DNA from 4 places in the Pseudomonas nunensis genome. Region 1 is predicted to be linked to each of the others. Evidence: predicted binding sites of a transcription regulator. Region 1 holds the regulator's gene; each other region holds the start of a gene.

What was found. The regulator sigma-54, encoded in region 1, starts transcription at its own class of promoters, with help from an activator protein. The targets are predictions, from matches to a motif close to ANTGGCATNNANNTTGCTNT.
Region 2: the regulator sigma-54 is predicted to act here: its motif matches at 3,057-3,076, upstream of glnA (glutamate--ammonia ligase).
Region 3: the regulator sigma-54 is predicted to act here: its motif matches at 4,234-4,253, upstream of NK667_RS19425 (flagellar basal body rod protein FlgF).
Region 4: the regulator sigma-54 is predicted to act here: its motif matches at 6,238-6,257, upstream of glnK (P-II family nitrogen regulator).

What each region holds. Positions count from the first base shown of each region.
Region 1 covers NZ_CP101125.1:5,179,770-5,187,718, forward strand. Annotated here, with positions in the region: gene NK667_RS22830 (KdsC family phosphatase) at 1-433, shown strand, start outside; gene lptC (LPS export ABC transporter periplasmic protein LptC) at 447-1,019, shown strand; gene lptA (lipopolysaccharide transport periplasmic protein LptA) at 1,006-1,554, shown strand; gene lptB (LPS export ABC transporter ATP-binding protein) at 1,554-2,279, shown strand; gene NK667_RS22850 (RNA polymerase factor sigma-54) at 2,464-3,957, shown strand; gene hpf (ribosome hibernation-promoting factor, HPF/YfiA family) at 4,031-4,339, shown strand; gene ptsN (PTS IIA-like nitrogen regulatory protein PtsN) at 4,352-4,816, shown strand; gene rapZ (RNase adapter RapZ) at 4,819-5,676, shown strand; gene NK667_RS22870 (HPr family phosphocarrier protein) at 5,692-5,967, shown strand; gene NK667_RS22875 (ZIP family metal transporter) at 6,122-7,015, opposite strand; gene NK667_RS22880 (superoxide dismutase) at 7,046-7,657, opposite strand; gene NK667_RS22885 (hypothetical protein) at 7,659-7,949, opposite strand, start outside.
Region 2 covers NZ_CP101125.1:5,802,059-5,810,007, forward strand. Annotated here, with positions in the region: gene typA (translational GTPase TypA) at 1-1,248, opposite strand, end outside; gene thiI (tRNA uracil 4-sulfurtransferase ThiI) at 1,388-2,842, opposite strand; gene glnA (glutamate--ammonia ligase) at 3,173-4,579, shown strand; gene NK667_RS25460 (DUF4124 domain-containing protein) at 4,880-5,389, shown strand; gene NK667_RS25465 (DUF4124 domain-containing protein) at 5,386-6,006, shown strand; gene glnL (nitrogen regulation protein NR(II)) at 6,237-7,322, shown strand; gene ntrC (nitrogen regulation protein NR(I)) at 7,319-7,949, shown strand, end outside.
Region 3 covers NZ_CP101125.1:4,441,996-4,449,944, reverse strand. Annotated here, with positions in the region: gene NK667_RS19445 (amino acid aminotransferase) at 1-717, opposite strand, end outside; gene NK667_RS19440 (4a-hydroxytetrahydrobiopterin dehydratase) at 717-1,073, opposite strand; gene phhA (phenylalanine 4-monooxygenase) at 1,189-1,980, opposite strand; gene NK667_RS19430 (sigma-54-dependent transcriptional regulator) at 2,387-3,949, shown strand; gene NK667_RS19425 (flagellar basal body rod protein FlgF) at 4,308-5,048, shown strand; gene flgG (flagellar basal-body rod protein FlgG) at 5,095-5,880, shown strand; gene flgH (flagellar basal body L-ring protein FlgH) at 5,932-6,627, shown strand; gene NK667_RS19410 (flagellar basal body P-ring protein FlgI) at 6,655-7,743, shown strand; gene flgJ (flagellar assembly peptidoglycan hydrolase FlgJ) at 7,755-7,949, shown strand, end outside.
Region 4 covers NZ_CP101125.1:6,479,960-6,487,908, reverse strand. Annotated here, with positions in the region: gene dapF (diaminopimelate epimerase) at 1-588, shown strand, start outside; gene NK667_RS28545 (DUF484 family protein) at 602-1,327, shown strand; gene xerC (tyrosine recombinase XerC) at 1,330-2,229, shown strand; gene NK667_RS28535 (HAD family hydrolase) at 2,226-2,933, shown strand; gene sutA (transcriptional regulator SutA) at 3,258-3,581, opposite strand; gene NK667_RS28525 (secondary thiamine-phosphate synthase enzyme YjbQ) at 3,684-4,109, opposite strand; gene NK667_RS28520 (ammonium transporter) at 4,323-5,660, opposite strand; gene glnK (P-II family nitrogen regulator) at 5,696-6,034, opposite strand; gene NK667_RS28510 (accessory factor UbiK family protein) at 6,450-6,710, shown strand; gene NK667_RS28505 (BRO-N domain-containing protein) at 7,154-7,681, shown strand; gene NK667_RS28500 (HigA family addiction module antitoxin) at 7,735-7,949, opposite strand, start outside.

The DNA.
Region 1 (7,949 bases):
CGAAGACGGCAGTGAATTCAAGACTTTCAGCACCCTCGACGGCCAGGGCATCAAGATGTTGATGGCAGCCGGCGTGCAGACCGCTATCATCAGCGGCCGTAAAACCCCGGTAGTCGAACGTCGAGCGAAAAACCTCGGCATTCCACATCTTTACCAGGGTCGCGAAGACAAACTCGTTGTACTTGACGAGCTTCTTGGCCAACTCAACCTAAGCTATGAACAGGTTGCCTACCTCGGTGACGATCTACCGGACCTGCCGGTGATTCGCCGCGTCGGCCTGGGCATGGCGGTGGCCAATGCCGCCAGTTTTGTGCGCGAACACGCCCACGGTGTCACTCTGGCCCGTGGCGGCGAAGGTGCCGCCCGCGAATTCTGCGAACTGATCCTGCGCGCCCAAGGCCGCCTGGATGCGGCCAACGCCGCGTATTTGTGAGCCAATTATGTTTATTCTGAGCAAAAAGTTTCGCAGGTTCATGCTCTTCGGTTGCATCGCTGCGATATTCGCTGCGGTCGGCTACTGGAACATCAGCCCGGAACGCTTCCTCGACAAGCCAGTGGCAAAAGTCGATGAAAGCGCAATCGACTATTACGCACTCAACGCTCACAGCGTTCAGTATCTGCCCGACGGCGGCTTGCAGTACGACCTGACGTCCGACAAGGTCGAGCACCTCAAGGCGACCGACGTGTCGCTGCTGACCAACCCGGACCTGAACATGTATCGCGGCACCGAATTCCCTTGGCATGTCACGAGTTTGCGTGGCGAAGTGAATGCAGACGGCACACAGGTAGAGCTGATCGACTCGGTCCGCATTGCGCGCACCGATGAACAGAAGCGTGAATTGATTGTTACCAGCACCCGTATGACAGTGTTCCCGCAGCAGCAATATGCGCAGACCGACCAACCCGTTAGAATCGACGGCGCTGGCGGTGTATCGACTGGCAACGGAATGAAAGCGTATTTGAAAGAAAGCAGGATACACCTGCTATCGAACGTAAGAGGACAGTATGAGGCTCGTTAAAACTCTCCCTATTTTGCTCAGTCTGGGCGCAGCACTGGGAAGCGTGAGCGCCTGGGCTCTGCCGAACGATCAAGAGCAGCCTATCCGCATTCAGGCCGACGATGCCCAGCTGGACGACAAGAACGGCGTTGCCACCTATAAAGGCGACGTGATCATTACCCAGGGCTCGATGAAGGTCACCGGCAACACCGTGACCATCACCCGCACCCCGGCCGGTGACATCGATGTCGTGACCTCGGTGGGCAACCTTGCCTACTTCGAGCAACTGCAGACCGCTGGCGACTCCAAGCCTGTCCAGGGCTGGGGCGTGACCATCCAGTACCACGCCGCGCAAAACCGCGTCGTGCTGATCGACAAGGCCAAGGTTGTCGACAAAGACAACAACACCACCCAGGGCGAGAAAATCGTCTACGACACGGTCAAGAAACTGGCGAGCGCCGGTCGTGCCACGGGTAACAAGGTCACCGAATCGCGTCCGCGCATTGACATGGTGATCCAGCCGAAGCCGAAAACCGACCAGAAAAAGGCCAATTAATGGCAACCCTGAAAGCTCAGCATCTGGCCAAGAGCTACAAGAGCCGCCAGGTCGTGCGTGATGTCAGCCTGTCTATCGACAGCGGTCAGATCGTCGGCCTGCTGGGCCCGAACGGCGCCGGCAAGACCACCTGTTTCTACATGATCGTCGGCCTGGTACAGGCCGATCAGGGCCGCGTACTGATCGACGACCTGGACGTCAGCCACCAGCCGATGCACGGTCGTGCAAAGGCCGGTATCGGCTATCTTCCGCAGGAAGCGTCGATCTTCCGCAAACTGTCGGTGGCCGACAACATCATGGCCATCCTCGAGACCCGCAAGGAACTCGACAAGGCCGGTCGCCGCAAAGAGCTGGAAAGCCTGCTGCAGGAATTCCACATCAGCCATATCCGCGACAACCTGGGCATGAGCCTGTCCGGTGGTGAACGCCGCCGGGTAGAAATCGCCCGCGCGCTGGCCACCAACCCGAAATTCATCCTGCTCGACGAACCTTTCGCCGGTGTAGACCCGATTTCGGTAGGCGACATCAAACAGATCATCCATCACCTCAAGGCCAAGGGCATTGGCGTGCTGATCACCGACCACAACGTCCGTGAAACCCTGGATATCTGCGAAACCGCCTACATCGTCAACGATGGCCAGCTGATCGCCGAAGGTGACTCTGCCACCATCCTGGCCAACGAACTGGTCAAGGAAGTGTACCTGGGCCATGAGTTCCGCCTTTAAGCACTGAGGTGTCTGGCTGGAAGCCCGAGCGCTTGTATCGATAAAAAATCAACATTTTTTTATTGTTACAGCGCTCTAGGCAAACCCTGCAGTATCGGGCATATAATTTGCTTAAGTTTGGCGCTCCGGCGCCCTGTAGTGGATGGCGCATGCGCGCCGGCGAATAAGGTGTTAAGCCCCTGCCATGAAACCATCGCTAGTCTTGAGAATGGGCCAGCAGCTGACGATGACACCTCAGCTGCAACAGGCCATCCGCCTGCTCCAATTGTCGACCCTGGACCTGCAACAGGAAATCCAGGAGGCCCTGGAGTCCAATCCGATGCTCGAACGCCAGGAAGAAGGCGACGACTTCGATAACGCCGACCCCTTGGCCGACAAAGCCGAACAGCAACCCAACGCCGATGTTTCGGAACCCTCCTACCAGGAAACCGCCCCGACGGTGGATAACCTCGAGGAAGGCGACTGGAACGAGCGCATTCCCAACGAGCTGCCCGTCGATACCGCGTGGGAAGACGTCTACCAGACCAGCGCCAGCAGCCTGCCGAGCAACGATGACGACGAGTGGGATTTCACCACCCGCACATCGGCCGGCGAGAGCCTGCAAAGCCACCTGCTCTGGCAACTCAACCTGGCACCGATGTCCGACACCGATCGCCTGATCGCCGTGACCCTGATCGATTGCATCAACAATCAGGGCTATCTGGACGAAACCCTCGAGGAAATCCTCGAAGCCTTCGATCCGGAACTGGACATCGAACTGGACGAAATCGAAGCCGTCCTGCACCGCATCCAGCAATTCGAACCGGCCGGAATCGGCGCCCGCAACCTGGGCGAATGCCTGTTGCTGCAATTGCGCCAACTGGCCGCCAAGACGCCTTGGCTGGCCGAGGCCAAGCGCCTGGTCACCGATTACATCGACCTGCTCGGCAGCCGCGACTACAGCCAGTTGATGCGCCGCATGAAACTCAAGGAAGATGAACTGCGCCAGGTCATCGAACTGGTCCAGAGCCTGAACCCGCGTCCGGGCTCGCAAATCGAGTCCAGCGAAGCCGAATACGTCGTTCCCGACGTGATCGTGCGCAAGGACAACGAGCGCTGGCTGGTGGAGTTGAACCAGGAGTCGGTGCCACGGCTGCGGGTCAACGCCCAGTACGCCGGTTTCGTACGCCGCGCCGACACCAGCGCCGACAACACCTTCATGCGCAATCAGTTGCAGGAAGCCCGCTGGTTCATCAAGAGCCTGCAAAGCCGCAACGAAACCCTGATGAAAGTGGCCACCCAGATCGTCGAGCACCAACGCGGCTTCCTGGAATACGGCGACGAAGCCATGAAACCGCTGGTCCTGCATGACATCGCCGAAGCAGTGGGCATGCACGAATCGACGATTTCGCGGGTAACTACCCAGAAGTTCATGCATACCCCTCGGGGCATATATGAGCTGAAATACTTTTTCTCCAGCCATGTCAGCACCTCTGAAGGCGGTGAATGCTCGTCCACAGCGATCCGCGCGATCATCAAAAAACTGGTTGCCGCGGAAAATCAGAAAAAGCCGTTGAGTGACAGCAAGATCGCTGGTTTACTGGAGGCACAAGGCATTCAGGTGGCTCGCCGCACCGTCGCCAAGTACCGCGAGTCCCTCGGGATCGCGCCTTCGAGCGAACGCAAGCGGTTGATGTAAGCCACAGCACAGCGTTCCAGTGGCAGGTACCTCTACCTGCCGCTTTATGCACTGGCAACGAAGGAGAAGCTGTATGCAAGTCAACATCAGTGGACACCAACTGGAAGTGACCGAACCCCTGCGCGCCTACATCGGCGAAAAACTCGAACGATTAGAGCGGCATTTCGACAAGATCACCAATGTGCAGGTGACGATGACGGTCGAAAAGCTGAAGCAGAAAATCGAAGCCACCCTGCATATTCCCGGCAGTGAAGTGGTCGCCAACGCGGAACATACCGATATGTACGCGGCGATCGACTCACTTACCGACAAGCTGGATAAACAACTCAAAAAGCATAAGGAAAAGACCCAGAGCCTCCTCCAGGGCGCGACCGGTCGTTAACACTCCCTACCCATGATCCGACTTGAAAATATCCTGACCCCCGGCCGTTCCCTCGTGAACGTGCCGGGCGGCAGTAAAAAGAAAGCCCTCGAGCAAATTGCCAACCTGATCGCCCGGGAAGTGCCGGATCTGGAGATGCAAGATGTCTTCGAGGCTCTGATTGCCCGTGAAAAACTCGGTTCGACCGGTTTTGGCAACGGCATCGCCATCCCCCACTGTCGCCTCAAGGGTTGCAACTCCCCCATCAGCGCCCTGATGCACCTTGATGCACCTATCGATTTCGACGCCATCGACGGCGCCCCGGTTGACTTGCTGTTTGTCCTGCTCGTCCCGCAAGCCGCCACCGATGCGCACCTGGAGTTGCTGCGCCAGATCGCCAGCATGCTCGATCGCAAGGAAGTACGCGAAAAACTGCGCAGTGCCCCGAGCAACGAAGCCTTGTATCAGGTTGTCCTGGACGAGCAAAACGGTCACTAATCATGCGCCTGATCATTGTCAGTGGCCGTTCCGGCTCCGGTAAAAGTACCGCGCTCAATGTCCTTGAGGACAACGGCTACTACTGCATCGACAACCTGCCCGCCGGTTTGCTGCCGGAACTGGCCGAACGCGCCCTGATTCATACCGAGCTGGCACAGCCGCTGGTCGCCGTGTCCATCGACGCGCGCAACCTGCCCAGCCACCTCTCGCGCTTTCCCGAATTACTTGAAGAAGTTCGCAGCCGGCATATCCAGTGCGATGTGCTGTACCTGGACGCCGATGAAGAAACCCTGCTCAAGCGTTTCTCGGAAACCCGCCGCCGCCACCCGCTGAGCAACGCCAATCGCTCACTGGCCGAGGCGATCGAAGACGAGACGCAGTTGCTGGGGCCGATCGCCGATCTGGCTGACCTCAAGATCAACACCACCAGCCTGAACCTGTACCAGTTGCGCGACACCATCAAATTGCGCCTGCTGAACCAGCCGGAGCCCGGCACGGCGTTCCTGGTGGAGTCTTTCGGGTTCAAGCGTGGCATGCCGGTAGATGCCGACGTGGTGTTCGACGTGCGTTGCCTGCCCAATCCGTACTGGAAACCGGAGCTGCGAGCGCAATCAGGACTCGATCAACCAGTGGCCGAGTACCTGGCTGCGCAGCCGGACGTCGAAGAGATGTTCCAGGATATCTACGGTTACCTGTTCAAGTGGCTACCGCGATTTGCCGCCAGCAACCGCGCCTACGTCACCATTGCCATTGGCTGCACCGGCGGTCATCACCGCTCCGTCTACCTGACCGAACGTCTGGGTCAGGCCCTGCAACAATCCCTGAAGAACGTCCAGGTTCGCCACCGCGACCTCAGCTAAAGGATTCACAACGCGATGCCTGCTCTGGAAATTGAAATCATCAACAAGCTGGGCCTGCACGCCCGCGCTTCTGCAAAATTCGTTGGCGTTGCCGGTGAGTTCAAGGATTGCTCGATCAGAGTAGGACGCACGCCGGAATCCACAGTCGACGGTAAAAGCATCATGGCCATGATGATGTTGGCGGCTGGCAAAGGCACAAAGATCCACCTGAGCACTGAAGGCGAACAGGCTGAAGAGGCGCTGCAAGCATTGGTGGCACTGATCAACGACTACTTCGGCGAAGGTGGCTGATCCGCATCCTTGTGTAGCAGCTGGCGAAGCCTGCGTTCGGCTGCGAAGCAGTGGTGAAATCAGACAATACGGTCTCACACGCAAACCGCTTGCACAGGATTGACGACTGCTTCGCAGCCGAACGCAGGCTTCGCCAGCTGCTACAAAACCCGCGTCAAGCCAGCGCCGTATCCATGACCATCATCAAGCAAAACCCCATCAACAATCCCAGGCTAGCCAGTTTGTCGTGACCATTGCGTCGCGACTCCGGGATGACCTCATGGGTCACCACCAGCAGCATTGCCCCGGCCGCCAGCGCCAGACCCAACGGCAATAGCAATTCAGCCAGGCTGACCAGCCACGCACACAACAACGCGAACACCGGTTCGACCAACCCTGACGCGGCACCGATCAGGAACGCCTTGACCCGCGACATCCCCGCCCCGGCCAACACCAAGGCAATCACCAGTCCTTCGGGTACATCCTGCAAAGCGATGCCCATGGCCAGGCTGTCGGCATCAGGCATTCCGCCACCGGCCGAAACCCCGACCGCCATGCCTTCAGGAATGTTGTGGGCAATGATGGCAAACACAAACAGCCAGATTCGCGGCGGGATCACCGGTCGTTCCAACGTACCGACGAGCATTTCCGGGCTGGCCCCAGAGACCTTGCGGTCCACCAGAAATAGCCCGAATGCACCGAGCATGATGCCGAAGCTGATCAGGCCACTGGCCGCCCAAGGTGTCAGCCCCAGGCTTTCGGCCGCAGAGATGCCGGGCACGATCAGCGAAAACGCCGTCGCCGCGAGCATCACCCCGGCACCGAAACCGAGCAAGGTATCGCTGAGCGCTTGGGGCATGCGCCGAATCACCAGCACCGGCACCGCTCCCAACGCAGTACCCAAGGCGCATATCGCCCCACCCTGCAAGGCACGCAGCAGTTTCGGCTCAAGGTCCAGCCATGCCAATCCCTGGGCACCCAACAACGTCATACCCGCCAGCAGTAACAGCGATCCCAACGCGTAACGAAACATTCGTCCGCTGCCAATCGCCAGTGTTTCAGTGCCCATAGTCAGCCTTGGATTGTTTTTATAGATGACTTAAACCAGCGCAGCCTGATAGCGCGCTGCAACTTCAGGCCAATTGATCACGTTGTAGAACGCGTTGATGTATTCCGGACGACGGTTTTGATAACGCAGGTAATAGGCGTGCTCCCAAACGTCCAGACCGAGGATCGGCGTGTTGCCGTTCATCAGTGGACTGTCCTGGTTGCCGCTGCTTTCCACGACCAGGGTCTTTTGCGGCGTGACGCTCAACCACGCCCAGCCGCTGCCGAAGCGAGTCAGCGCGGCTTTGGTGAAGGCGTCCTTGAAACTGTCGAGGCCGCCCAGTTGTTCATCGATGGCCGTGGCCAGCGCACCGTCAGGTTTTCCGCCGGCGTTGGGCGCCATGACTTCCCAGAACAGCGAATGGTTGGCGTGGCCACCACCCTGGTTGATCACTGCAGCGCGCAGTTTTTCCGGGAGTTGCTCGACGCTTGCCACCAGTTTCTCCACCGACCACTCGGCAAACTCGGTGCCTTCGACCGCAGCGTTGAGGTTGTTGATATAGGTCTGGTGGTGCTTGGTGTAGTGGATTTCCATGGTTTGCGCATCGATATGCGGTTCCAGGGCGTCGTAGGCATACGGCAAGGCAGGCAGGGTAAAAGCCATTTCAATGGACTCCATGTTGAAGGGGGACAGGCGGATGCCGGGGCGACGCAGCATCCATGTGCAGCAAACGATGGGTGCGCGGGTACTCGCCGTGTTCACTGATGAAATTCAGCAGTTCGACGTAGGTTTTGCTGCTCTGGCGCAATGCGGCTTCGCGCAGGGCCGGGGCCAGCCGCGAGTCCTGCATGGTCTGCAACAGCCGTTGATGGATCGCGCACAGGTACTCTGCGCTCTCCTCCGGCTGGTTCAGACGCAAGTGCAGGTCCGCCAGGTTGTGATGGGAAATCACGCA
Region 2 (7,949 bases), 620 kb from region 1:
CATGATCGAACCTTGCGATTCTTCTGGCAGGTCGATGGTCACGTTTTCGTACGGTTCGTGCTTGACGCCGTCAACCATGCGGATGATCACTTCCGGACGACCAACACCCATTTCGAAGCCTTCGCGACGCATGGTTTCGATCAGTACCGAGAGGTGCAGCTCACCACGGCCGGAGACTTTGAACTTGTCGGCGGTGTCGCCTTCTTCAACGCGCAGGGCAACGTTGTAGAGCAGTTCTTTGTCCAGACGTTCCTTGATGTTACGGGAAGTCACGAACTTGCCTTCTTTACCGCAGAAAGGCGAGTCGTTTACCTGGAAGGTCATGGAAACGGTTGGTTCGTCAACGGTCAGCGGCTTCATCGCTTCGACGTTCAGTGGGTCGCACAGAGTGTCGGAGATGAACAGCTGGTCGAAGCCGCTGATGCAGACGATATCGCCGGCAGCTGCTTCTTCAACGTCGATACGGTGCAGACCGTGGTGACCCATCAGCTTCAGGATACGGCCAGTACGCTTCTTGCCGTCGGCGTCGATAGCGACAACCGGAGTGTTCGGCTTGATGCGGCCACGAGCGATACGGCCAACGCCGATAACACCCAGGAAGCTGTTGTAGTCCAGAGCCGAGATTTGCATCTGGAACGGACCATCGCGGTCGACTTTCGGCGCAGGTACGTTGTCGACGATCGACTGGTACAGCGGGGTCATGTCTTCAGCCATGTCGGTGTGTTCCAGACCGGCAATACCGTTCAGGGCCGAGGCGTAGACGACTTTGAAGTCCAGCTGTTCTTCGGTAGCACCGAGGTTGTCGAACAGATCGAAGATCTGGTCCAGAACCCAGTCCGGACGCGCGCCTGGACGGTCAACCTTGTTGATGACCACGATTGGACGCAGGCCGGCTTCGAAAGCCTTCTTGGTCACGAAACGGGTTTGCGGCATAGGGCCGTCTTGAGCGTCAACCAGCAGCAGAACGGAGTCAACCATCGACATTACGCGTTCAACTTCGCCGCCGAAGTCGGCGTGGCCCGGGGTGTCCACGATGTTGATGTGGTAGCCGTTCCAGTTGATGGCGGTGTTTTTCGCCAGAATGGTAATACCGCGCTCTTTCTCCTGGTCGTTGGAGTCCATCACGCGCTCGTCGTTGAGCTCGTTGCGCTCCAGGGTGCCGGATTGACGCAAGAGTTTGTCTACCAGGGTGGTTTTACCATGGTCAACGTGAGCAATGATGGCGATGTTGCGTAGATTTTCGATCACTTGTGTATCTCGATCAGAGGATTCGGTGTGCTGACAAGTCTTGGCAGCGATTAACAGTAGAGTCCGGCAAAGCCGTTACAGCTTGACGGCGGCGTCGGGGGGCCGGTGACGCAGGCCACAGGCAAACAGCCCCGGGCACTTAGCTCGGTCGATAAACGCGCACATTGGCATGCCCCTCACTGAGCAAATGGTGGGCATGCAGGCGACTCATCACGCCTTTGTCGCAATACAGCAGGTACTGGCGAGTAGGGTCCAGTTCCTTGAAACGAGCGTTCAATGCATAAAACGGCATCGTCTGTACCTCAATGCCAGCAAGTTCCAGCGGCTCGTCTTCAGCGGCATCCGGGTGACGGATGTCGATGATGATCTGGCCCGCCAGTGCTTCGCTGACTTCTTCGATCTGCAAGTCCTGGCCCAATTCGTCGATCACGCGATCGATCGGCACCAGTTTGGCGTTTTCGAGCGCACGCTCGAGGACCGCCATGTCGAACTGTTGTTCTTCGTACTCCACGCGGTTGCGCTTGGCGTGGGTCTTGGGGTTCACCGAGATGACCCCGCAGTATTCCGGCATGTGCTTGGCGAAGTCGGCAGTCCCGATTTCGTTGGCCAGGTCGATGATGTCCTGCTTGTGACTGGCGATCAGCGGGCGCAAGACCAGCTTCTCGGTCACACAGTCGATCAACGACAGGTTCGGCAACGTCTGGCTCGAAACCTGGGAGATCGCCTCACCGGTAACCAGCGCATCAATGTCCAGCCGATCGGCAATCTTCGACGCAGCGCGCAACATCATACGCTTCAAAACTACGCCCATATGACTGTTATCGACTTTCCCGAGAATTTCTCCCAGTACTTCCTCGAACGGCACACTGACAAATAACACGCGTTGGGAGCTGCCGTACTTCTTCCAGATGAAGTGCGCGACTTCCATGACGCCCAGTTCATGGGCCCGTCCGCCCAGATTAAAGAAGCAGAAATGGCTCATCAGGCCACGGCGCATGATCTGGTAGGCGGCGACTGTCGAGTCAAAGCCGCCGGACATCAATACAAGCGTCTGTTCCAGCGCTCCCAGCGGATAACCGCCGATGCTGTTGTGCTGGCTGTGGATCACATACAACCGTTGGTCGCGAATTTCGATGCGAACTTCGATTTCCGGCTCTTTCAGCGAAATCCCGGCGGCGCCGCACTGACGACGCAGCTGGCTGCCGACGTATTTCTCCACGTCCATGGACGAGAAGGTGTGATGCCCACCGCGCTTGCAACGCACCGAAAAGATCTTCCCGGCCAGTGCATCGCCGTAGTGCTGCTTGCACTTGGCAACGATGTCGTCGAAGTCACCCAGCGGGTATTCATCGACCTGCAGGAAATGCGCGATGCCCGGCATGCAGCTCAGGCGCTCGGTCATCTCCTTCAGGGCCCGGGGCTCAGTGACGCGGGTTTCCAGCTCGAGGTTGTCCCACACACCGTTCACCACCACAGCCGGGTCCAGATCGCGGAGCACGGCACGGATGTTCTTGGCCAATTGGCGGATGAAACGCATCCGTACCGGGCGGCTCTTGATGGTGATCTCGGGGAAGACTTTTACGATTAGTTTCATGAAAACAGCGCGCGCTGGGCCAGCCGAAAAAGGGGGGCGCGGATTATAGCGGAAATTGCTCAAGGTTTAACCAGTTAATATGCAGAACGTTTCGCGCGCACCAAAACGGGTCATTTGTTGAAATAGACGCTACATTACGGGGCAGTTATTTCAGCTTTGCGGCGCAATGCACCTCTATAAGCGTGATATTGGGGCAAAAAACCCATGGTGGGGCACTGGCATGCAATTTGCTCCCTTGTGAGGCAGGTTGCCTTGGCAGAGTATTCGCGCCGGCATCACCCACATTCTAAGGGCATCCACTACTAAGCCCGAAGCCACCCGGAGGACACTATGTCGAAGTCGGTTCAACTCATCAAAGATCATGACGTCAAGTGGATTGATCTGCGCTTCACGGACACCAAAGGCACTCAGCACCACGTGACCATGCCGGCTCGCGACGCGCTGGATGACGCTTTCTTCGAAGAAGGCAAAATGTTCGACGGTTCCTCCATTGCTGGCTGGAAAGGCATCGAAGCCTCCGACATGATCCTGATGCCGGACGACAGCACTGCCGTTCTCGACCCGTTCACCGAAGAGCCGACCCTGATCCTGGTTTGCGACGTGATCGAGCCTTCGACCATGCAAGGCTACGACCGTGACCCACGTGCGATCGCCAAGCGTGCCGAGGAATACCTGAAGTCGACCGGTATCGGCGACACCGTATTCGTAGGTCCAGAGCCAGAATTCTTCATCTTCGACCAAGTTAAATTCAAGTCGGACATCTCCGGCTCGATGTTCAAAATCTACTCCGAACAAGGTTCGTGGATGTCCGACCAGGACGTGGAAGGCGGCAACCGCGGGCACCGTCCAGGTATCAAAGGTGGCTACTTCCCGGTTCCGCCATTCGACCACGACCACGAAATCCGTACCTCCATGTGCAACGCCATGGAAGAAATGGGCCTGACCATCGAAGTTCACCACCACGAAGTGGCGACTGCTGGCCAGAACGAAATCGGTGTGAAGTTCAACACCCTGGTCGCCAAGGCTGACGAAGTTCAGACCCTGAAGTACTGCGTACACAACGTTGCTGACGCATACGGCCGCACCGCGACCTTCATGCCTAAGCCTCTGTACGGCGATAACGGTTCGGGTATGCACGTTCACTTGTCCATCGCCAAAGATGGCAAGAACACCTTCGCTGGCGAAGGTTATGCCGGCCTGTCCGACACCGCCCTGTACTTCATCGGCGGTATCATCAAGCACGGTAAGGCCCTGAACGGCTTCACCAACCCGTCGACCAACTCCTACAAGCGTCTGGTCCCAGGTTTCGAAGCTCCGGTAATGCTGGCCTACTCGGCTCGTAACCGTTCCGCTTCGATCCGTATTCCTTACGTGTCCAGCCCTCGCGCTCGCCGTATCGAAGCTCGCTTCCCGGATCCAGCAGCCAACCCGTACCTGGGCTTCGCTGCACTGTTGATGGCTGGCCTGGACGGCATCCAGAACAAGATCCACCCTGGCGACGCAGCTGACAAAAACCTGTACGACCTGCCGCCTGAAGAGGCGAAAGAGATCCCACAAGTTTGCGGCAGCCTGAAAGAAGCCCTGGAAGAGCTGGACAAAGGTCGCGCGTTCCTGACCAAAGGCGGCGTGTTCTCCGACGACTTCATCGACGCTTACATCGCTCTGAAAAGCGAAGAAGAAATCAAGGTCCGCACCTTCGTACACCCACTGGAATATGAGCTGTACTACAGCTGCTGATCCGGTAGCGCCGGCTGCACGCGGCGTGACAAAAAGAGGCCTCCTTCGGGAGGCCTTTTTTGTGCCTGCGATTCGTCGACTGACGATGATCACCTGTGGGAGCGGGCTTGCTCGCGAATGCGGTGTGTCATTCAGAAAAAATGCAGGCTGACACACCGCATTCGCGAGCAAGCCCGCTCCCACATGGGTTTTGTGCTGTCTGATAGACCGAGGTAAATCATGCCCAAATGTTAACGACTTGGGTCTATCGCCAGCCCTGACCTATGCTGCAACCCAACACCTTCGCTTCCGGTCGATTTTATGGGTCGTGGTTTTCTCCTGATGTTGCTGCTGATCGCCCTGCCCGCCGCAGCGCAGATCTATAAGTACACCGACGCCAACGGCAACACCGCCTACAGCAATCAACCGCCGGATGGCGTCAAGGCGCAGCCGGTGGAGTTGCCGCCGCTCAACAGTGTCGCGCCTTCGGCACCTGTCACTCCGCCTGCCGAATCCAGCAGCCGCGAACAACCGCGCAACGCCTACGAGGTGCTTGAACTCACAGGCCTGCCCACCACCGAAGCCCTGCGCGCCAACAACGGCACCTTCACCGTTAGCGTGCTGATCAAGCCGCGACTGCAAGGCCCGCACTTGTTCAGGCTGTTGCTGGACGAACAACCTTATGGCCAGCCGAGCAACGTGCCGATCCTGCAACTGGTGAACATTGATCGCGGCGAGCACAGCCTCGCGGTCCAAGTGATCAACGGGGAAGACGTGGTGCAGCAAAGCCCCAGCGTGACGCTCACTGTGCAACGGGTACACACGCCTTGAAGGGCTGGCTGTTGATCATCTGCCTGATCGCCTTTCCGGCGATGGCCGACGTCTATACCTACGTCGACGCCCAAGGCAATCGGGTCTTCACCGACCAGCCGCGCCCCGGCAATGCCAAGCGTGTGCCGCTGGCCACCAGCAATCGAATGTCCGCCAACCCGACCAACGCTGCGCCGGTGATCGCCGCGCAAAAGCCGGAAGAACAACCGCTGTTCCACTACGACATGCTGCGGGTACTGGTGCCGGAACCAGACACCACGGTCCGCAGCAGCGCCGGCGAGTTGATCGTCAGCGTTACCAGCGAACCCGGCTTGCAGCGCGGTCATCGCTACCGTTTGTTACTCGACGGCCAGCCCACCGCCGAACCTGGCATCAGTCCGGTGTTCGCCTTGAGCAATATCGATCGCGGCAGCCATAACCTGTCAGTGGAAATCCTCGACGAACAGGGTCGCACCGTCGAGCGCACAGCAAATCAGCCGTTCCACATGCTGCGCATTTCCCTGGCGCAGAAGCGCAAGGTCAAGCCTTGCACCCTCACCGACTACGGCCAACGGCCGGAATGTCCGCTCAAAGACAAACCTCCCGAAGAAAAAAATCCCTTCCTGAAGTTCTTCTAACCTCGTTCAGGTTTGCGCACTATATTGGTGCGATAGGGTGCACCGTACCCACATCCAAGCCCATTTTGGTTCGAAAGTACCCGCAAAAGCTGGCAGAACGCCACGCGATCGAGCGTCAAACGCCCGTTTCAGGCCTCAAACGCTTCTTTTCGGAGCTTTGGTTTGGTTTTTGCATTTTCCCCGCATCAGCGCTCATTTGTTGCGCGCACCCTGCTCCAAAAGAGGTCCGGATGACCATTAGCGACGCACTGCATCGACTATTACTCGACAACCTGACCACCGCCACCATCCTGCTCGACGCCGAACTGCGCCTCGAGTACATGAACCCGGCGGCGGAAATGCTCCTGGCCATCAGCGGCCAGCGTAGCCATGGGCAGTTCATCAGTGAGTTGTTCACCGAATCTACTGAAGCCTTGAATTCCCTGCGCCAGGCCGTCGAGCAAGCGCACCCGTTCACCAAGCGCGAAGCGATGCTCACCGCCCTCACCGGCCAGACCCTGACCGTTGATTACGCGGTCACGCCGATCCTGAGCAACGGCGACACGATGCTGCTGCTGGAAGTCCACCCCCGTGACCGCTTGCTGCGGATCACCAAGGAAGAGGCGCAGCTGTCGAAGCAGGAAACCAGCAAGATGCTGGTACGCGGCCTCGCTCATGAGATTAAGAATCCGCTGGGCGGGATTCGCGGCGCCGCGCAATTGCTCGCCCGCGAGCTGCCGGAAGAAAGCCTGCGCGACTACACCAACGTGATCATCGAAGAAGCCGATCGTCTGCGAAACCTCGTGGACCGGATGCTCGGCTCGAACAAACTGCCTTCTCTGGCCATGTGCAATATCCACGAAGTGCTGGAGCGGGTCAGTCAGTTGGTTGAGGCCGAAAGCCAGGGCTGCATCACCTTGGTGCGCGACTACGACCCGAGCATTCCCGACGTGTTGATCGATCGCGAACAGATGATCCAGGCCGTGCTGAACATCGTGCGCAACGCGATGCAGGCCATCAGCAGCCAGAACGAGCTGCGCCTGGGCCGCATCAGTTTGCGCACCCGCGCCATGCGCCAGTTCACCATCGGCCACGTGCGCCATCGCCTGGTGACCAAGATCGAGATCATCGACAACGGTCCGGGCATTCCTGCGGATTTGCAGGAAACCATCTTCTTTCCAATGGTCAGTGGCCGCCCGGACGGTACCGGGCTGGGCTTGGCCATTACCCAGAACATCATCAGCCAGCACCAGGGCTTGATCGAGTGTGACAGCCACCCAGGCCACACCACTTTCTCGATCTTTCTGCCACTGGAACAAGGAGCCACATCGACATGAGCCGTAGTGAAACCGTGTGGATCGTCGATGACGACCGTTCTATCCGTTGGGTCCTGGAAAAAGCCTTGCAGCAAGAAGGCATGACCACGCAAAGCTTCGACAGCGCCGATGGCGTGATGAGCCGCCTGGCGCGCCAGCAGCCGGACGTGATCATCTCCGACATCCGCATGCCGGGTGCCAGCGGCCTGGACCTTTTGGCGCGGATTCGCGAACAACACCCACGGCTGCCGGTCATCATCATGACTGCCCACTCGGACCTGGACAGCGCTGTCGCCTCCTACCAGGGCGGCGCGTTCGAATACCTGCCCAAGCCGTTCGATGTCGACGAAGCGGTCTCCCTGGTCAAGCGCGCCAACCAGCACGCCCAGGAACAGCAAGGCCTGGAAGTCCCGGTCGCCTTGACTCGCACCCCGGAAATCATCGGTGAAGCGCCGGCGATGCAGGAAGTGTTTCGCGCCATCGGGCGCTTGAGCCACTCCAACATCACCGTGCTGATCAACGGCGAATCCGGCACCGGTAAAGAACTGGTGGCCCACGCCCTGCACCGCCACAGCCCACGCGCGGCCTCGCCGTTCATTGCGTTGAACATGGCGGCGATCCCGAAAGACCTGATGGAATCCGAGCTCT
Region 3 (7,949 bases), 740 kb from region 1:
CAGCACTTCCGGCAATGCGTCGACGAACAACCGGGTAGACCAGGCGTCCTGTTCCAAACCATCACCAAAGCCTTGGTAAGCGAAGTCGATCAGCGGCAGCAGGTCGCGGCGGCGCACCACGTCGAGCACCCGGCGCCAATCGTCATGGGACAGATCGAAACCGGTCGGGTTGTGGCAGCAGGCGTGCAGCAGCACCACGTCGCCCTTGGGTGCTTCATTGAGCACAGCAAGCATCGCGTCAACGTCGAGACGATTGTCGCTACCCACGTACGGGTAGTGACTGACCTTGACCCCGGCCGTGGCGAAAATCGTTTCGTGGATCGGCCAGGTCGGGTTGCTCAACCAGACGCCACGGCCCGGCAGCATTTGCGCGATGAAATCCGCGCTCAAACGCAGCGCGCCAGTGCCGCCCGGCGTCTGGGTGACGCCGGCACGTTGCTCGGCGATCAGCGCCGAATCGGCACCGAGCACCAGCTCGTTCATGACTTTGCCAAACGCCGGCTCGCCGTGACCACCGATGTAGGTCTTGGTGGTCTGGCGATCCACCAGGCGCGCCTCGGCGAGTTTCACCGATTGCGGAATCGGCGTCAGGCCCTGGGAATCTTTATAGACGCCCACGCCAAGGTCGAATTTGCGCGGGTTGGGGTCCTGCGCATAGGCCTCCATCAGGCCGAGAATCGGGTCGCCGGGTACTCGGCCGATGGCGTCGAAATGCATTATTTGCGGCCCTCGGCGTCCTTGGCCACGTCATCAGTGCGCGCGGCCATGATGAAGTCGTTGCGGTGCAGGCCCTTGATGGAGTGGCTCCACCAGGTCACGGTGACTTTGCCCCACTCGGTCAGCAGGCCCGGGTGGTGACCTTCGGCCTCGGAGATTTCACCGACCGCGTTGGTGAACGCCAGGGCGTGCTTGAAATTCTTGAACAGGAAAACCTTTTCCAGCTGCATCACGCTGTCGCGAACTTCGATGTTCCAGTCCGGGATCTGCTTGATCAGTACCGGCAGTTCTTCGTCGCTGACCTGAGGGGCGCCGGCTTGGCAGGCTTCGCAGTGGGCTTGGTTCAAAGCGGACATGGTCTGTTTCCTGTATCGAATGTTTTTTTATATGGGCTTTATCGGCCGTCAATGCCGACACGCTAAACCAAAGCCGCGCCGACTGACAGGCTCACTTGTCAGTAAAAGTCGCGGTTCACGCGGCCTTGGGTTTCGGTGGGAATTTCGGTGCGTGCAAGCCCAACTGCATGCCTTGCTTGACCATGGCCATGATGTCTTCGTGGGCCACGTCGAACAGGCGCTTGAGGTTGGGCAGCACAAAGTACAGCGGCTGCAGGATGTCGATGCGATACGGCGTGCGCATGCATTCCAGCGGATCGAAGGCTTGATGCTCCGGTTCGTCCGACATGCAGTAAACAGTTTCTTTAGGCGAGGACAGAATGCCGCCGCCGTAGATGCGCAGGCCCTCTGGGGTATCGACCATGCCGAACTCGATGGTCATCCAGTACAGGCGCGCCAGGTACACGCGTTCTTCCTTGGTGGCCTGTAGGCCGAGTTTGCCGTAGGTGTGGGTAAATTCAGCAAACCACGGGTTGGTCAGCAGCGGGCAGTGACCAAAGATCTCGTGGAAAATGTCCGGCTCTTGCAGGTAATCCAGCTCTTCGCGGGTGCGGATAAACGTCGCCACCGGAAACTGCTTGTTGGCGAGCAATTCGAAAAAGGTCTGGAAGGGGATCAGCGCCGGAACCCGGGCCACTTGCCAACCGGTGGTTTCACCGAGGACTTTGTTGATCTCACCCAGTTGCGGAATGCGGTCGTGGGGCAGACCGAGTTTTTCGATACCGTCCAGGTACTCCTGGCACGCACGCCCTTCAATCACTTTCAGTTGGCGAGTGATCAGCGTGTTCCACACCGCATGTTCTTCGGCGGGGTAGTCGATAAAACCTTGCGCATCGGGCTCGCGAGCCACGTATTGCGTCTGCTTCATGCTGCTCTCCTGCTAGGGGGAAGTCGTTCTTGTTATGTACAGCTATGGACTTAGAGATACCCCAAGGCGTGCGGTGATGCAGCAAGTGGTTCGGGTCGCGTGTAGGAGAAATCCGTATTTTTCGTAAAGTTTTCGTTACGGATTGGCGGTTGTGGCGCAGGTATTGAGTTTTCCGGGTTTGAAAAGCGCTCTGGGTGTCACATAATCTTGACGACTATCTGAGTGTCCTCGCAGAAAAATACCCCCGAGGACACCGCAATCCCCCTTGTGGGAGCGGGCTTGCTCGCGAAAGCGGTCTGTCTGGCACATTAATGTTGGATGTGCCGGCGCCTTCGCGAGCAAGCCCGCTCCCACAGGGTGAAGTGTTTGGCATCCAATTCACTCACCGCTTTTTCAGGCCTTTTATATGCGTATCAAAGTCCACTGCCAAAACCGTATCGGCATCCTGCGCGACATTCTCAACCTGCTGGTGGAATACGGGATCAACGTCGCGCGCGGCGAGGTCGGCGGTGAGCATGGCAACGCGATCTACCTGCACTGCCCGAACCTGATCAACATCCAGTTCCAGGCGTTGCGTCCGAAATTCGAGGCGATTGGCGGGGTATTCGGCGTCAAGCGTGTAGGGCTGATGCCCAGTGAACGTCGGCACATGGAGCTCAACGCGTTGCTCGGCGCTCTGGAATTCCCGGTGTTGTCGATCGACATGGGCGGCTCGATCGTCGCGGCCAACCGCGCGGCGGCGCAGTTGCTCGGAGTGCGGGTGGACGAGGTGCCGGGGATTCCCTTGTCCCGTTACGCCGAAGATTTCGATTTGCCGGAACTGGTGCGCGCCAACAAGTCGCGGATCAACGGACTGCGGGTGAAGGTCAAGGGTGACGTGTTTCTCGCCGACATCGCCCCGCTGCAATCGGAGCATGACGACAGCGAGGCCATGGCCGGCGCGGTGTTGACGTTGCACCGGGCGGATCGGGTCGGCGAGCGCATCTACAACGTGCGCAAACAAGAGCTGCGCGGTTTCGACAGCATCTTCCAGAGTTCGAAAGTCATGGCCGCAGTGGTGCGCGAGGCCCGGCGCATGGCGCCGCTGGATGCGCCTCTATTGATAGAAGGCGAAACCGGCACCGGCAAAGAACTGCTGGCGCGGGCCTGTCACCTGGCGAGTCCGCGAGGGCAGTCACCGTTGATGGCGCTTAATTGCGCTGGTCTGCCGGAATCCATGGCCGAGACCGAGTTGTTCGGTTACGGCCCTGGCGCCTTCGAAGGGGCGCGGGCCGAAGGCAAGCTCGGGCTGCTGGAGCTGACGGCGGGCGGTACGTTGTTTCTCGATGGCGTTGGGGAAATGAGTCCGCGCTTGCAGGTGAAATTACTGCGCTTCTTGCAGGACGGTTGCTTCCGCCGTGTAGGCAGTGATGAAGAGGTTTACCTGGACGTGCGGGTGATCTGTGCGACCCAGGTGGACTTGTCCGAGTTGTGCGCCCGCGGCGAGTTTCGCCAGGATTTGTATCACCGCTTGAACGTGCTGTCGTTGCACATCCCGCCACTGCGCGAATGCCTCGACGGTTTGACGCCGCTGGTGGAGCACTTCCTCGACCAGGCCAGTCGGCAGATCGGTTGCCCGCTGCCGAAACTGGCGCCGACGGCCATGGAGCGGCTCAGTCATTACCATTGGCCGGGCAATGTGCGGCAGTTGGAAAACGTGTTGTTCCAGGCGGTTTCGTTGTGCGAAGGCGGGACCGTCAAGGCCGAACACATTCGCTTGCCGGACTACGGCGTGCGTCAGCCGCTTGGCGACTTCTCGCTGGAAGGCGGGCTGGATGCGATTGTCGGGCGCTTCGAGAAAGCGGTGCTGGAGCGGTTGTATTCCGAGCATCCGAGCAGTCGGCAGTTGGGCAAGCGGTTGGGGGTTTCGCATACGACCATTGCCAATAAGTTGCGTGAGTATGACGTCGGCAAAGAGCCCGGCGCTTAGCGCTTTGTAGCAGCTGTCGAGCACCGCGAGGCAGCGTTCGGCGACAAAGTCGTCGTGAAATCAGACCGAGCGTTGTGTCATGTCGACCGCGTGCCTAGGGTTTACGACGACTTCGTCGCCGAACGCAGCCTCGCGGTGCTCGACAGCTGCTACGGGGCTCGTGAGGCTGAGCCTTGCCACCAAACGGCATAACACCGCCGGTTTTTCGACTTCGACACAATCCCTTCATCCCCTCCAAACCCCTCAAGTCCTTTGTTTGCCGGGCCCCGGGCCGTCAGAAAAAAGTTGGTCTGCAAATTGCTTAAGGCTCATCAGTACAGCAGTGGGCGGCAAACGTCCGGCATGCAGAGGATTAAGTGTGGATAAGTACCTTTATGTGGCAATGACCGGCGCCAGCCAGAATGCACTGGCGCAGAAGGCTCACGCGAACAACCTGGCGAACATCTCCACCAACGGTTTTCAAAAGGACCTGGAACAGGCCCGTTCGATGCCGGTGTTTGGTGACAGCTTTCCGGCGCGTGCCTTTGCCATGAGCGAACGTCCGGCCACTGACTTCTCGCCAGGTTCGATGGTGGAGACTGGTCGTGACCTCGACGTGGCCGTGACCGGCAACGGCTGGATCGCGGTGCAGAGCCCCGATGGCAGCGAAAGCTACGTGCGCACCGGCAGCCTGAACATTGACGCCCTCGGCGTGCTGCGTGCCGGCAACGGCATGCCGGTGATGGGCAATGGCGGGCCGATTGCCGTGCCGCCCGAGCAGAAAATCGAAGTGGGCGAAGACGGCACCATCAGCATTCGTTCGATGGGCGAAGGCCCGCGCGTGATGGCCGAAATCGACCGCATCAAACTGGTCAACCCAGACCTGAAGAACATGACCAAAGGCCTGGATGGTTCGATCCACACCAAGGACGGCAAACCGGCGCAAGCCGATGCAGGCGTCAAGCTGGTGTCCGGGTTCCTGGAGTCGAGCAACGTCAACGCCGTGGAAGAAATGACCTCGGTGCTGGCCTTGTCGAAGCAGTTCGAGCTGCACATCAAGATGATGAACACCGCCAAAGACGATGACCAGGCCATGGCTCGGGTCTTGCAGATCAGCTAATTACCAGAACGTCGCGCCGTAAAACAGGCGCACGAGGAGAATCGAAATGCTTCCGGCTCTATGGGTTGCCAAAACAGGTCTGTCCGCCCAGGACACTAACCTGACCACCATTTCCAACAACCTGGCGAACGTATCGACCACGGGTTTCAAACGTGATCGCGCCGAGTTCCAGGACTTGCTGTACCAGATCAAACGCCAGCCAGGCGCCCAGTCGACCCAGGACAGCGAACTGCCGTCCGGTCTGCAATTGGGTACCGGTGTGCGCATCGTCGGCACCCAGAAAAACTTCTCGGCCGGCAGCCTGCAAACCACCGAGCAGCCGCTGGATTTGGCGGTCGACGGTCGCGGTTTCTTCCAGATTCTGCAACCGGACGGCACCACGTCCTACACCCGTGACGGCACGTTCCACCTCGACTCCAACGGCCAGATTGTGAACGCCAGCGGTTTCGCCCTGGAACCAGCGATTGTCATCCCGAACAACGCCCAGACCTTCACGGTCGGTACTGACGGCACGGTGTCCATCACTGTTCCTGGCAACCCGGCTTCCCAGGTGATCGGCAACTTGCAAACCGCCGACTTCATCAACCCGGCCGGCCTGCAAGCCGTGGGTAACAACCTGTTCCTGGAAACCGCTGCCAGTGGCGCGCCGCAAGTCGGCACGCCGGGCCTGAACGGTTTCGGTACCACGCTGCAGAACACCCTGGAAGGTTCCAACGTCAGCACCGTTGAAGAGATGGTCAACATGATCACCACTCAGCGCGCCTACGAGATGAACTCCAAGGTGATCTCCACCGCCGACCAGATGCTCTCGTTCGTAACGCAGAATCTGTAATCAAGTCTATGGGGCGGCCATCGGTCGCCAGCAACACCGTGAGGTAGGGTCATGAATCGCTTTGTATCTGTTCTGGCACTGAGTGGGGTAGTCGCACTCGCGGGCTGCGTCGCGCCGACGCCCAAGCCCAATGACCCGTATTACGCCCCGGTGTTGCCGCGCACGCCGTTGCCGGCTGCCGCCAACAATGGCTCGATCTATCAGGCCGGTTTTGAACAGAACCTGTACAGCGACCGCAAGGCTTTCCGGGTTGGTGACATCATCACCATCACCCTGAACGAAAGGACCCAGGCCAGCAAAGGCGCCAACTCGCAGATCGACAAGACCAGCAAGACCGGCATCGGCCTGTCTTCGCTGTTTGGCGGTGGCTTGAGCACCAATAATCCGGTGGGCAGCGGCGACCTGAGCCTGGACGTCGGCTACAGCGGCGACCGTGCCACCAACGGCGCCAGCAAGTCCGGCCAGAGCAACAGCCTGACCGGCTCGATCACCGTGACCGTCGCCGACGTCTTGCCCAACGGCATTATTGCCGTGCGCGGCGAGAAGTGGATGACCCTCAACTCGGGCGATGAGCTGGTGCGGATTGCCGGCCTGGTGCGCGCCGATGACATCGCCACCGATAACACCGTGTCGTCGACCCGCGTCGCCGATGCACGTATCACCTATTCGGGCACCGGTGCGTTTGCCGATGCGAGTCAGCCAGGCTGGTTCGACCGTTTCTTCCTCAGCCCGCTGTTCCCTTTCTAGGTGGCTACGTTGAACTTCAGAAGTCTCATGGTCGCTGCCTTGTTGATGTCCGCAGCCTTCACCGCTCAAGCCGAGCGGTTGAAGGACATCGCCAGCATTTCCGGCGTGCGGTCCAACCAATTGATCGGTTACGGCCTGGTGGTCGGGCTTAACGGCACCGGCGACCAGACGACCCAGACCCCGTTCACCCTGCAGACCTTCAACAACATGCTCTCGCAGTTCGGGATCAAGGTACCGCCGGGTTCGGGCAACGTGCAGTTGAAGAACGTCGCGGCGGTGTCGATCAGTGCGGACTTGCCGGCGTTTGCCAAGCCGGGTCAGCAGGTCGATATCACCGTGTCCTCCATCGGTAACTCCAAGAGCCTGCGCGGCGGCACCTTGCTGCTGACGCCACTTAAAGGTATCGACGGCAACGTCTACGCCATCGCCCAGGGCAACCTGGTGGTCGGCGGTTTCGATGCCGAAGGTCGTGACGGTTCGAAGATCACTGTCAACGTTCCGTCGGCCGGTCGTATCCCTGGCGGTGCGTCGGTCGAGCGTTCGGTGCCGAGCGGTTTCAACCAGGGCAACAGCCTGACCCTGAACCTCAACCGTTCCGACTTCACCACCGCCAAGCGCGTGGTCGACAAGATCAACGACCTGCTCGGTCCTGGTGTTGCCCAAGCTATCGACGGCGGTTCGATCCGCGTCACCGCGCCACTCGATCCGAGCCAGCGCGTCGACTACCTGTCGATCCTCGAAAACCTTGAAGTCGATCCGGGTCAGGCGGTGGCGAAAGTCATCATCAACTCGCGGACCGGCACCATCGTGATCGGCCAGAACGTGAAAGTGTCCCCGGCCGCCGTGACCCACGGCAGCCTGACCGTGACCATCACCGAAGACCCGATCGTCAGCCAGCCCGGTCCTCTGTCCAATGGGCAGACGGCGGTCGTGCCGCGCTCGCGGGTCAACGCCCAGCAAGAAGCCAAGCCAATGTTCAAGTTCGGTCCGGGCACCACCCTCGACGAAATCGTTCGTGCGGTGAACCAGGTCGGCGCGGCGCCAGGTGACTTGATGGCCATCCTTGAAGCACTGAAACAGGCCGGCGCGCTGCAAGCCGACCTGATCGTGATCTGAGGACCGCACCCATGGACATGCGCAAGAGCGGCACGCTCAGCACCAGCGACTCGGGTTCTTACTCCGACCTCAATCGTCTGAACCAGCTCAAGATCGGCGACAAAAACAGCGACGGCAACATGCGCAAAGTAGCGCAGGAATTCGAATCGCTGTTCCTCGGTGAAATGCTCAAGTCCATGCGCTCGGCCACCGACGAACTGGGCAAG
Region 4 (7,949 bases), 1.3 Mb from region 1:
TTCGCCCGCTTCGTGCTCGACAAGCGCCTGACCGCCAAGCGGCAGATTCGCGTCGAGACCAAAAGCGGCATCATCGAGCTGGATATCCGCAGCGACGGCCAGATCAGCGTCGATATGGGCGCTCCGCGCCTGGTGCCGGCCGACATCCCGTTCGAAGCCGAAGGCCAGGCCCTGAGCTATCAGCTCGAAGTCGACGGCTCCACGGTGGAACTGGCGGCAGTGTCCATGGGCAACCCCCATGCCGTGCTGCGGGTCAACGACATCAATAACGCACCGGTGCATGAACTGGGCCCGAAAATCGAACACCACCCGCGCTTCCCGGCGCGGGTCAATGTCGGTTTTCTGCAGGTCATCGACCGGAACCGTGCGCAGCTACGCGTCTGGGAACGTGGAGCCGGGGAAACCCAGGCCTGCGGCACCGGCGCCTGCGCTGCTGCAGTGGCCGCGATCAGCCAGGGGTGGATGGATTCGCCGCTATTGATCGACCTGCCCGGCGGGCGCCTGTCCATTGAATGGGCAGGCCCAGGCCAACCGGTCATGATGACCGGCCCGGCAGTGCGCGTATATGAAGGACAAGTGCGTCTTTGAGAGAGCCAAATCCATGAAAGATAAGCCCCAGGTCCCCGCCCTACAGCCCGACGAATCCCCTTCCGAAAGCCTTGAGGCGGCGGCGATTGCCGCGTACCTGGAGGCTCATCCGGATTTCTTCGTCGAGCACGAAGAATTGCTCCCGGCCTTGCGCATCCCCCACCAGCGCGGCGATACCGTGTCGCTGGTGGAACGCCAGATGACCATCCTGCGCGACCGCAACATCGAGTTGCGTCATCGTTTGTCGCACTTGATGGACGTCGCTCGCGATAACGATCGCCTGTTCGACAAGACCCGCCGCCTGATTCTCGCGCTGATGGATGCCGCCAGCCTGGAAGACGTGGTAATCAGCGTCGAAGACAGCCTGCGCCAGGACTTCCAGGTGCCTTTCGTCAGCCTCATCCTGCTGGGCGACAACCCCATGCCGGTGGGTCGCTGGGCCACTCACGCCGAAGCGCAAACGGCGATTGGCGGCCTGCTTTCGGAAGACAAAAGCGTCAGTGGCAGCCTGCGTGAGCACGAACTCGACTTCCTGTTCGGCGAAGAACAACGCAAACAGATCGGCTCCACCGCCGTTGTCGCCATCAGCCATCAAGGCATCCACGGTGTTTTGGCCATCGCCAGTCGCGACCCGCAGCACTACAAGAGTTCGGTGGGCACGCTGTTCTTGAGCTACATCGCCGAAGTCATGGGCCGAGTGCTGCCACGGGTCAATAACTCCCTGCGCTCGGTACGCTGATCGTGGAACGGCAACTGGACGCTTACTGCGAACACCTGCGCAGTGAGCGGCAGGTGTCGCCGCACACGCTGTACGCCTACCGCCGCGACCTCGATAAAGTGCTGGGCTGGTGCGTCAAACAGAACATCAGCAGTTGGGCCGCGCTGGATATCCAGCGCCTGCGCAGCCTGATCGCGCGCCTGCATTCACAAGGTCAATCGTCCCGCAGCCTGGCGCGTCTGCTGTCGGCGGTGCGTGGGCTCTATCACTACCTGAATCGCGAAGGCCTGTGCGATCACGACCCGGCCAACGGCCTCGCGCCGCCCAAAGGCGAACGTCGCTTGCCGAAAACCCTCGACACCGACCGCGCGCTGCAACTGCTGGAAGGCGCGGTCGAGGATGACTTCCTGGCGCGCCGGGATCAGGCGATTTTGGAGCTGTTTTATTCCTCGGGCTTGCGGCTTTCGGAGCTGACCGGGCTGAATCTGGATCAACTCGACCTGGCTGACGGCATGGTCCAGGTGCTCGGCAAGGGCAGCAAAACGCGTCTGCTGCCGGTCGGCAAAAAGGCCCGCGAAGCCCTGGAGCTGTGGCTGCCAATGCGCGCCATGACCAACCCGGCAGACGACGCAGTGTTTGTCAGCCAGCAAGGCCGGCGCCTTGGCCCACGGGCGATTCAGGTGCGGGTCAAAGCCGCCGGTGAGCGCGAACTGGGGCAAAACCTGCACCCGCACATGCTGCGGCACTCCTTCGCCAGCCACTTGCTCGAATCTTCCCAAGACCTGCGCGCAGTGCAGGAACTGCTCGGCCACTCGGACATCAAGACCACCCAGATCTACACCCACCTGGACTTCCAGCACCTGGCAACGGTCTACGACAGTGCCCATCCGCGGGCCAAACGAATCAAAGGCGATGAGTCATGAGAATCCAGTTGATCACCTTCGACCTCGACGACACCCTGTGGGACACCGCCCCGGTGATCGTCAGTGCCGAAGCGACCTTGCGTGAATGGCTTACCGAGCATGCACCGAACCTGGGCGCGGTGCCGGTGGAGCATTTGTGGGCCATTCGTGAGCGGGTGCTGAACAACGAACCGGGCCTCAAGCACCGCATCAGTGCTCTGCGCCGGCGGGTGCTGTTCCATGCGTTGGAAGAGGCCGGTTACGACCACGGCCAGGCTTCAGACCTGGCGGATCAGAGCTTCGAAGTGTTTTTGCATGCCCGGCATCAATTGCAAATCTTCCCGGAAGTGCAGCCGACCCTGGAAACCCTGGCCAACCATTACGCCCTCGGCGTGGTCACCAATGGCAACGCCGATGTCCGTCGTTTGGGCCTGGCGGATTACTTCAAGTTTGCGCTGTGCGCCGAAGACATCGGCATCGCCAAACCCGATGCGCGGCTGTTTCACGAGGCCTTGCAGCGTGGCGGTGCGACGGCCGAGACGGCGGTGCACATTGGCGATCATCCCGGCGATGACATCGCTGGCGCCCAACAGGCAGGCTTGCGCGCAATCTGGTTCAACCCGACGGGCAAGGCCTGGGAAGCGGATCGTCTGCCGGATGCGGAGATTCGCAGCCTGACCGATCTGCCGGCGCTTTTAGCCCGTTGGAACGCGGCCTCGGCCTGACACAAACCCTATGGGAGTGAGCCTGCTCGCGAAAGCGGGGTGTCAGCCACCACATATGCTGAATGTTGTGGCCTCTTCGCGGGCAAGCCTCGCTCCTACAGGGGGACCTGTTTCGAACACAGATTTTGTGAACGCCAACAATCAAATGTGGGAGCGGGCTTGCTCGCGAAGAGGCCGTATCCGTCAACATTGATATCGACTGACACACCTCTTTCGCGAGCAAGCCCGCTCCCACAGGGGTTGTGTTGTGCAGGCGACTTTTATTACGCCCATGAAAAAGCCCGCAGCGACGGCGGGCTTTTTCAGCAAGCCAGTAACAGGCGCTTAGATAGGCCGGCTGCCGTACTTGTTGTCAGGCTTCTTGGGCGGATCGGCGACCACATTAGCCTCCACTTCCTGCACCTTGCCACCTTTGGCCAGGAACTCTTCCATGGCCTTGGCCAGGGCGTCGCGCTCCTTGTTTTTGGCTTCGACGCTTGGCAGCTCATCGACTGACACAGCAGCCTTGGCCTTGCCTTTAGCGGTCGGAACCGGCGTTTCACCGCCGTCGTCGTCAGCAACGTCTTCCGCTGCTGCTTCCAGGCCCTCTTCGGCCTCGTCTTCGTCGCCTACTTCGAGGTCGTCGTTTTCCAGATCATCGTCGCTCATGTTCTACCTCATGACTTGCGAAAAGCAGATTAGTTATAGCCCAGCTTCGCCATCTGTCGAAGGCCGCCGGAAAAAAATCAACAGCCGCTGGCAACCAGCGACTTATGCCCCTTCACCGTGCACGGTGGCGAGGACTTTACGGGCACCGCCAAAATCACGGTGCTCGCCCAGATAAACGCCTTGCCAGGTCCCTAACGCCAGTCGGCCTGCCGAAATCGGCAAACTGAGCTGACAGCCAAGCACGCTGGCCTTGAAGTGCGCCGGGAGGTCGTCCAGGCCTTCGTCGTTATGCTCATAGTCATCTGTTCCTTGTGGGATCAGACGATTGAAAAATCGTTCGAAGTCGCGACGTACCGCCGGATCGGCGTTCTCGTTGATGGTCAACGACGCCGAGGTATGCTGCAGCCACAAATGCAACAGACCGACCCGGCACGCCTTGAGTTCAGGCAGACCAGCGAGTAACTCGTCCGTTACCAGATGAAAGCCCCGGGGCCTTGCCCGCAGGGTAATCAGAGTCTGTTGCCACATACAGTTCTCCGCACGTTCGGGGCGCATTCTAGCGCGCTCTGGGAAAAAACAAAGGCCCTAATATTCCTGCATTGCTGTAAGTTTTTCGCCTCAGAAAAACGCTCGCCGTAAACACGACAAAAGCCGTAGGAAAAAACCTTTCAGCTACCGCTTAAATGACAAAACCCGGACAAAAAAATGCCCGGCGAGCCGGGCAAGTTTTTTCTGCGCGTCTTACAAGTTGTAGCCGCGTTCGTTGTGTTGTGCCAGATCGAGGCCAACCGCTTCTTCTTCCTCGGTCACACGCAGACCCATGACGGCGTCCAGAACCTTGAGGATGATGAAGGTGACGATCGCGGTGTAGATCACCGTGAAGCCCACGCCTTTGGTTTGAATCCAGACTTGTGCGGCGATGTCGGTGACGGTGCCGAAGCCACCCAGGGACGGTGCTGCGAACACACCGGTCAGGATCGCGCCGAGGATACCGCCGATACCGTGTACGCCGAAGGCGTCCAGGGAATCGTCATAACCGAGTTTGCGTTTCAGGGTGGTGGCGCAGAAGAAGCACACCACGCCAGCCGCCAGGCCGATAACCAGCGCGCCCATCGGGCCCACGGTGCCAGCAGCCGGGGTAATTGCCACCAGACCGGCGACCACACCAGACGCGATACCCAGTGCACTTGGTTTGCCGTGAGTGATCCACTCGGCGAACATCCAGCCCAGTGCAGCGGCGGCGGTTGCAATCTGGGTGACCAGCATCGCCATACCGGCAGTGCCGTTGGCCGCAGCGGCGGAACCGGCGTTGAAGCCGAACCAGCCGACCCACAGCATGGCCGCGCCCATCAGGGTATAACCGAGGTTATGCGGTGCCATCGGGGTGGTCGGGAAGCCTTTGCGTTTGCCCAGTACCAGGCAGCAGATCAAGCCAGCCACACCGGCGTTGATGTGCACCACGGTGCCGCCCGCGAAGTCCAGCACGCCCCAGTCCCACAACAGGCCGCCGTTACCGGACCAGACCATGTGCGCAATCGGTGCGTAAACCAGGGTGAACCAGATGCCCATGAACACCAGCATCGCGGAGAACTTCATGCGCTCGGCGAAGGCACCGACGATCAGCGCCGGGGTGATGATGGCGAAGGTCATCTGGAAGGTCACGAACACCGCTTCAGGAAACAGCGCGGCCGGACCGGTCAGGCTGGCTGGCGTGATGCCGGCGAGGAACGCCTTGCCCATGCCGCCGAAGAACGAGTTGAAGTTGATGACGCCCTGTTCCATGCCCGTGGTGTCGAACGCAATGCTGTAGCCATAAATGACCCACAGGATGCTGATCAGACCGGTAATGGCGAAGCACTGCATCATCACGGAAAGAATGTTTTTGGAGCGAACCATGCCGCCGTAGAACAGCGCGAGGCCGGGAATGGTCATGAACAGCACGAGGGCTGTCGAGGTCAGCATCCAGGCGGTATCGCCGGAATTGAGGACTGGGGCCGCCACTTCGTCTGCCGCCATAGCCAGGCTGGGCATTACGAGGGACAACAGGGCTCCTAGCCCTGCGAATTTACGCAGAGTCATATTGTTTTCTCCTGGGGCGTTGGGTTTGTGGCGGCTTAGATTGCGTCGGTATCGGTTTCGCCGGTACGGATGCGAATCGCCTGTTCCAGATTGACCACGAAGATCTTGCCGTCACCGATCTTGCCGGTGTTGGCTGCCTTGGTTATCGCCTCGATAACCCGGTCAAGATCCTTGTCGTCGATGGCGACATCAATCTTCACCTTGGGCAGAAAATCGACCACGTACTCCGCGCCGCGATACAGCTCGGTGTGACCCTTCTGCCGACCGAAGCCTTTGACCTCAGTAACGGTAATGCCCTGCACGCCGATCTCGGACAACGACTCGCGTACATCGTCCAGTTTGAACGGCTTGATGATGGCAGTGACTAGCTTCATGAAAACTCTCTCCCGAATTGGTGGACTTGCCCCAGGAAAACAAACCCGTCTCAAGTCTAAGCGCAGTGCCTGGCTTTGTAACGCATCGTCGGCCTAACCTGCCCGTCCGACGCCAGCTAACCACTCCGTGCGAAACTTCCCCGTTCCGCGTGGCGCACTGCATTCGTCACAGCGACTGCATCAGTGCATGGGTCACTAGCGACTAAGCAGAAAGCTTGCCATCTCGCCAAAACCCACTGAATTCAATCCTTTGGCCGCTGCTGCAAGCCACTTCCCACATCTGCCGATGACATTACGCACAACAACAGTGCGCGGCCGTCCGTCCGCCTGCGCGAAAAGCGTGCATCCGTGCCTGCGGATTTGACTATAGACACTGCGTGATACACTGCCCGCCATTGTTTCCAGGACCTTTCCCATGCTCGCGCCCAAAGACTTCCTCGACGCCCTGAGCGGCACCGCCTCCCGCCTCTTCAGCGGCGAAACCCCGCTGCCGAAAAGCGAAATCGAAAGCCAGTTCAAGGCTTTGCTGCAAAGCGGCTTCAGCAAGCTGGATCTGGTGAGCCGGGAAGAGTTTGATAGCCAGATGGTCGTGCTCGCACGCACTCGGGCACGGCTGGAAAGCCTTGAGGCGAAGGTCGCGGAGCTGGAAGCAAAGCTCAATCCGCCGACCGAGTAACCCTGCTAAAAATGCGATCCCCTGTAGGAGCAAGGCTTGCCCGCGAATGAGTCGCCTCGGTCACCCAGCCCTCCCACACTGTAAAGACCACCTCCTGTAGGAGCTGCCGAAGGCTGCGATCTTTTGATCCTCAGCCCTGCAAACATCTCGGCAACGTCCTACAAAGATCACCACCGCCGTCCGATAGCGCCGTGAAGTCCAGGCTCCTAAGCTCACCTTCTGCTGAATGTTCAGCACTGGGTTTGGCGACCTGGAAGCTTAAGGCGTACGACGACCATCGACGGCGGGTTCACCTCCGCCACATCGAATCATGGCGGCTGTGCGTGGGAGACCTTCGGGTCTGCCGGGTTCCTTTTGCTCCGGTTCGCCAACCCGCGTACAGCTGCCACCCAATTGTTTGGCGACGATTGACGGCAGCCTCTTTAGCAAAAGGAGCTGTATCAATGAATAGCGATGACACATATCTAATTCCACACATCTTCACCCGCCACAAACTCTACCTCCACGCCCTCCTCCTCGAGAACCAACCCTGGTTCAGCGCCCGTGACCTGGGCCGACTCCTGCGCCTGTTCCTCGACGAGCGCGCCGTCCGCAAACTCGACCCCGACCAACATCAAACTGCGCAGATGCTCATCCACGGCAGCGTGGAAAACACCCTGCTCATCAGCGAATCCGGCGTCTACGCCCTATTGGTCTACCACTACTGCCCCGAATACCGAGGCCTGCGCGAATGGCTGACCCACGACGTGGTGCCAGCCCTCAGAGACGCCCAGCAACCGACCTCGACCGAACGCCCGATATTGAGCCTGCTGAACTGGCCAGAGATGTCGTTGAGCTTGCTGCACTGGAATAACCAGCCGTGGATTCGGTTACAGGATGTGCCGCATATGCTGTTGGAGGGTGAACAGCCAAGGCGTGCGGTGAATGCGCCTTGGTGGAAGCGTGCATCGCGAATGCTCCAGGCATTCTGAACGACACAAAAAACCCCACGTTTGCAGCGTGGGGTTCGTTCTAGAGCAGAGAATCAGGCGCAGTGCGCAAGACGCTCAACCTGATCCCGAATCGCAGCTCCTCGTTCAATTTCGGCTTTGCGTAAATCGTAAGTCGATTGCAGGTTCAGCCAGAACTCGGGAGTCGTGTCCAGGCAGATAGATAATCTGAGAGCCATATCAGCACTGACGCCTCGACGCTGAAGCACGATGTCATTCACCGTCGGTGTCGAAACGCTCAATGCCCTGG